Draconibacterium halophilum: one gene and its partner. The protein of the gene in region 2 interacts with the protein of the main gene of each other region in a pairwise test. Links are inferred from orthologs where the notes say so. Each region holds a gene or a part of one and is shown on either strand. Other genes may lie near its edges.

Region 1 (2,960 bases), 630 kb from region 2 along the record:
TGCTGCCGGACCTCAAATTGACTAATACAAATCAATTGATATACAGAAAACCTTCTGCCTTTGGGTGGAAGGTTTTTTTGTGGTTAATTTTCCGAAAACCAACGCTACTGTAACTCGCTTCTTGCCAATAATAACGAACAGGTAGGCTTGTTTTTTTCATCAGGCTTTAGTTTGGGATATTTTTGTTTGTAAATACATTTTGGCTTTAGCCATTAAACATGCAGTTAAAGGTTAATGGCATCTTGTACAATAATAAGTGTATTCCCACCTTAAAGAACGGTGCAAAACAATTTACTACTAGCAATAGGTTGTGTTAAAACCCAATTTCAGTACGCTAAGAGCGAATGGGCTGAAACCTATATTTTTTCAGTCTGGGGCAACTCTCTAAAAATTAATAGAAAACAATTATTCGCCCTGAATTCGCAATTTAGCCGCCCTTTCAAGGGCGCAATTTTATAATCGAATATACACATTCAAAGGGGTGCCTTTGGGTTAAACTGATAAAAGCTTTAAGACTTAACTTCATGCTATTCGTTTCATCCGCCTTTATGATGAGTATGTGTTTATTACCAATGAGACCGAAATTTATTTTCGTCTCTTTCGTCTCCATATAATGTAAAAAATCAACAGTAAAATAGGTAAAACAATGAAAAAAATGATGTTTGGTAAATTCATTTCCAAAGGCTCAGCTTTCCCTGTCGGGATGCCACTTGGTGCCTGAGCTATTGCCAGCGTTACAACAAAAAGTAAAAATGTGAATATGCTTGCTTTTTTTATCATGCGCTATAAAGTTTATTATTCTTTCTACTAAAGCAAGTAGGGGCAGTGCTTTGTTCAAGAATATTCAAATAATTCTGAAATTTCAGACCAATATTTTAGGCACAAAAAAACCGTCCTTCAAACGAAAGACGGTTTTGTGATATTTCCTAAAGAATATGCTTACATCTTGTAGATCTTTTTGTACCCGTAAATGGCGCTTGCACCCAGTTCTTCTTCAATACGAAGCAGCTGGTTGTATTTTGCCATACGGTCGGAGCGGCTCATAGAACCTGTTTTAATCTGCCCCGAGTTGGTAGCCACTGCAATGTCGGCAATGGTTGAGTCTTCAGTTTCACCCGAGCGGTGAGAAGTTACTGAAGTGTAACCGGCACGGTGTGCCATTTCAATGGCGTCTAACGTTTCAGTTAAGGTACCAATTTGGTTTACTTTAATAAGGATGGAGTTCGCAGCTCCCAGCTCGATACCTTTCTTCAGGTACTCAACGTTGGTTACAAAAAGGTCGTCGCCAACCAACTGGCATTTGTCGCCAATGGCAGCGTTCAGTTTTACCCATCCGTCCCAGTCTCCTTCGTCCATACCGTCTTCGATTGAATCGATAGGGTATTTTGCAATTAATTCAGCCAAATAAGCAGCTTGTTCTTCCGAGTTACGTTTTACGCCGTTTGGCTCGAAAATGCTGTAATCGTAAACACCATCTTTGTAGAATTCTGATGAAGCACAGTCCATAGCAATAGAAACATCGCCACCATCTTCAGCACGACCTGCTTTGTAACCGGCGTCTTTAATAGCTGTAAGGATTGATTCGATAGCTTCTTCAGTTCCTCCCAGGGCTGGAGCAAAACCACCTTCATCGCCAACTGCGGTTGATAGGTTTTTTGCCCCCAATACTTTTTTCAAAGCGTGGAAAACTTCAGCTCCCATACGCAAACCTTCGCGGAAAGTAGGCGCACCAATAGGGCGGATCATAAATTCCTGAAAAGCGATAGTTGCATCGGAGTGTGAACCACCGTTAATGATATTCATCATCGGAACAGGCAATGTTTTTGCGTTTGTTCCACCAATGTATTTGTATAAAGGAAGCTCAGCGTACTCGGCAGCTGCTTTTGCCACAGCCAGCGAAACACCCAACATAGCGTTTGCACCTAAGTTAGATTTTGTTTTTGTACCGTCGAGTTCCAATAATTTGCTATCAACAGCCACCTGGTCGGTAGCATCCATACCAATAATTTCTTTTGCAATAACGTCGTTAACGTTTGCCACTGCTTTTAAACAGCCTTTTCCTAAGTAACGGCCTTTGTCGCCATCACGTAATTCAAGTGCTTCATTTTCGCCGGTTGATGCTCCTGAAGGAACAGCTGCACGGCCAAAAGCACCACTTTCGAGTGTTACATCAACTTCAACAGTTGGGTTACCACGAGAATCGATAATCTCTCTTGCTTTTACGTCGCTAATTAACATTGTAAGTAGTTTTTATTTATTTAACTTTTCCAGATTGCTAGTGCAATTACTGCTTTGTAAACGCTGAGGCGCTTAAATTGTTTCACGAAATTACGAAGATTAACGAATAGTTTACTCCTTTTTTATGTGAAATTAAGATCATCAATTTGGATTACAATATAATTTGTTTAGCGCACTATTATTTTATAAGTGTTAAAATCAATTTGAATGTCCTTTTGGGAATGTGCCGGAACGTTACCCTGAATTTAGTTCAGGTTTTTTTGAGTATATTATCGCATAACAGCAGTAAGATGCTGATACAAGTTTAGCATGACGTGCAAATGAGGGGAGGGGCTTAATTAAATTTCGTTATTTTCTTTCAGAATATCATAAACAAGAGTAGTGGCATCTCCAACTACTTTGCGGCAAATAATTTTGTGGTGTTTCCGGTCTTTTACCTGGGCTTCGGTAGCGTGTTTGATTAATAGCTGTCGGCAATTTGTTGTTCCGTGAATATCCTCAACCAGTTTATTTAATTCGCGAACTTTTTTGTAGCTGTTTAGTTTGGTGTCCATGTCTTTGGGGTCCTCGTTACCAAATGCCAGTCCCATCACCATAAATCCGCCGGTTACTGCTCCACAGGTTTCGCGCAAACGTCCCATTCCGCCTCCAAAAGTGGAAGAAATACGTTTGGCCATGGTTTTATCCAGTTTAAAATGATCGGCAAAAGCAAGCAATACCGA
Region 2 (3,079 bases):
TGGCTGCAATGTTCCGGCAATTCTGGCAACACGCTCAATGCGTAATCGTGGCGACCGAATTCTTACCATGCTCATTATTCCGTTTATGTCGTGCAGTGCGCGGCTACCGGTATATATTCTCATTATTTCTGCCTTTTTCCAAAAATACGAAGCCTGGGTTTTAATTGGAATTTATGCGGTTGGAATTCTATTTGCTTTTATAACAGCGCAAGTGCTTAACAAAACTGTTTTTAAGAATAAAGAAACACCTTTTGTAATGGAACTCCCCACCTACCGGCTGCCAACATTCCGGAATGTGGTGTATCATATGTGGGATAAAACTCAACACTACTTAAAAAAGATTGGAACTATTATTTTGCTTGGAGTAATCATTATTTGGGCGCTTGAATATTTTCCAAGAAAGACAGAAAATACTGATGGTTTTAAAGAACAAATTGCGCAGATAACAAATTCTGAGCTAACCGAATTACAAAAAGTGGAACGTATTGCGGAGGTTAACCATGCCATGGAATCCGACCGATTGATAAACTCTTATCTTGGCCGAACAGGAAAACTCATTCAACCGATAATGAGTCCTCTTGGGTTCGATTGGAAAATGAGTATCGCTGTGGTAGCTGGTCTGCCAGCCAAAGAAATTGTGGTAAGTACAATGGGCGTGCTTTACCAAACGCAGGATGGTGAAACAACCATAAACCTGCAGCAAAAGCTACAAAATGAAGTTCACGAGGTAGGCAAGAAAAAAGGTCAGCCTGTGTTTACCACTCCTGCAGCTCTGGCTTTTATAATCTTCATCCTTATCTACTTCCCCTGTATTGGGGTGGTTGCAACCATTAAAAACGAATCGGGCTCGTGGAAATGGGCAGCATTTTCCGTGTTTTATACCACTGGTTTGGCATGGGTTGCAGCATTGGTTACTTATAATATTGGAATGTTATTTATATAAAAATGATCCAGGAAATTCTGACATACCTGATTATTGCTGCTGCCGTTTTTTGGGCTGCATTAAAAATGTACCGTCGTTTTTTCAAACCGGTAAAAAAGGCAAAAACACATGACTTTAAAAAGGACAAAATTAGCCTAGAGCACAACTGCACCGACTGTTCTGCAGCCGGCTGTGCTTTAAGAGACTTACCTCAAAAGGTTATCGAAAAAAATATTGATCAATGTAACGAAACGGCTGTCCGGTCAGAGTGATTTTAATCCTGAAATAATCTCTTCCGGATTATCGGCACCAAAAACAAAACTACCTGCCACAAGAACATTTGCACCTACATCAAGCAGATTTTTTCCTGTTTCGTAATTTATACCACCATCAACTTCAATAGTACAATTCGCGTTTGTTTCATCAATCATTTTGCGCAATTGCCCAACCTTTTTGTAAGTATTTTCGATGAATTGCTGGCCACCAAACCCAGGATTAACCGACATGAGCAAAACCATATCCAAATCGCCAATAATATCTTCCAGAACAGCTACGGGGGTGTGCGGATTCAAACATACACTTGCTTTGGCTCCGAACGATTTTATTAACTGAACTGTACGATGTAAATGACTACATGCTTCGTAATGCACGGTAAGAACTGATGCTCCAGCCTTAACAAAAGGTTCAATGAATTTATCCGGGTCAACGATCATTAAATGAACATCCAATGGTTTTTCAGCAATTTTCTTTACCTGATTTATTACCGGAATTCCAAAGGATATGTTTGGAACAAACACTCCGTCCATCACATCACAGTGAATATAATCAGCTTCACTTTGATTGATCATTTCGATTTCTTTTCCAAGATTGTTAAAGTCAGCTGCCAGAATGGAGGGTGCCACGAAAGCTCTCATAAGTTAAGTTTATTTACCCAGGTATGCCTTTAGTAACCTGTTGCGGTATTGATTTTTTAGTTTTTTAATTGCTTTTTCTTTTATTTGTCGAACGCGCTCACGAGTTAGTCCAAAAACATGACCAATTTCTTCAAGTGTGTGCGGTTGATACCCTTTTAATCCAAAGTAATACCGCAGAATTTCGGCTTCACGCTCTCCCAAGGTCGATAATGATCGTTCAATCTCCTTACGTAGCGAATTATCCATTAACTCCCCATCGGGGTTTGGCGAATCTTCGTTTAGCATCACATCATACATGCTGTTTCCTTCTTCTTCACGAAGCGGAGCATCCATGGATACATGTGTATTTGAAAAGTTCATGGAATCCTCTATCAGGTCCGGTTTTGATTCCATTAACGCGGCTACCTCATCAACAGTTGGTTCGCGTTGAAATTCCTGCTCGAGTTTATTAAACGCTTTATTGATTTTATTGATCGAACCAATTTTATTTAAAGGTAAACGTACAATTCGCGACTGCTCAGCCAGAGCCTGAAGTATGGACTGGCGTATCCACCAAACGGCATATGAAATAAATTTGAAACCACGGGTTTCATCAAATCGCTCTGCAGCTTTTATCAAGCCTAAATTTCCTTCGTTAATCAAATCCGGTAAACTAAGTCCCTGGTTTTGGTATTGTTTCGAAACAGAAACAACAAATCTGAGGTTTGCTTTTATCAGCGTTTCCAAAGCCTGGCGGTCGCCTTTTTTAATTCGCTTAGCCAACTCAACTTCTTTTTCCGCAGACAACAATTCCACCTTTCCAATTTCATGCAGATACTTATCCAGCGAGAGGGTGTCGCGATTAGTAACCTGTTTGGTAATTTTTAGTTGTCTCATAAATTGTTTTTGTTAACATTAATTTCTTTTAATAATGATGACCTACAACACAATATTACCTTCAGGGGATAAAAGTAACACGTTAAATTTAATAATTTTACCATTATATCTACCATCACTAAGTAAAAACACACAAATCGGCCTACGGTTCAACTCAATTTTTCTATTTAAACCGGCCTATTCTGAAGATAACTTTTAAAATCTTCGTATGCACTGGTCATTAGCTCTCTTTGTTTTTCGCCTTTCATAAAGGCCGCAAGCTTATTAGGTAATTTTACTTCTCCTTTTCCAATAACTTTTTCAACTGTTTCGGTAAACTTTGCCGGGTGTGCCGTTTCTAAAAAAACACCAACTTCATGCTCCGACA

Evidence for each region. The genes of interacting proteins can lie anywhere in the genome.
Region 1: the proteins of rpe (region 2) and eno interact in binary tests that used the Escherichia coli proteins (3 or more experiments, as listed by UniProt). The link is inferred for Draconibacterium halophilum from one-to-one orthologs.

What each region holds. Positions count from the first base shown.
Region 1 is NZ_CP048409.1:3,128,807-3,131,766, reverse strand. Bases 90-2,941 are described here. They hold eno (phosphopyruvate hydratase), read right to left. Parts: upstream 2,239-2,941; coding sequence 940-2,238; downstream 90-939. Other genes in these bases: G0Q07_RS12555 (C-GCAxxG-C-C family protein), read right to left, coding at 2,577-2,941; G0Q07_RS12565 (adenylosuccinate synthetase), read right to left, coding at 586-780. Also shown: pckA (phosphoenolpyruvate carboxykinase (ATP)), read left to right, coding at 1-25; more of G0Q07_RS12555, read right to left, coding at 2,942-2,960. UniProt on the Escherichia coli protein: Catalyzes the reversible conversion of 2-phosphoglycerate (2-PG) into phosphoenolpyruvate (PEP). It is essential for the degradation of carbohydrates via glycolysis.
Region 2 is NZ_CP048409.1:3,762,880-3,765,958, forward strand. The notes cover bases 12-2,982. They hold rpe (ribulose-phosphate 3-epimerase), read right to left. Parts: upstream 1,837-2,982; coding sequence 1,186-1,836; downstream 12-1,185. Other genes in these bases: feoB (ferrous iron transport protein B), read left to right, coding at 12-943; G0Q07_RS15210 (hypothetical protein), read left to right, coding at 946-1,194; G0Q07_RS15220 (sigma-70 family RNA polymerase sigma factor), read right to left, coding at 1,846-2,712; thrC (threonine synthase), read right to left, coding at 2,880-2,982. Also shown: more of feoB, read left to right, coding at 1-11; more of thrC, read right to left, coding at 2,983-3,079. UniProt on the Escherichia coli protein: Catalyzes the reversible epimerization of D-ribulose 5-phosphate to D-xylulose 5-phosphate.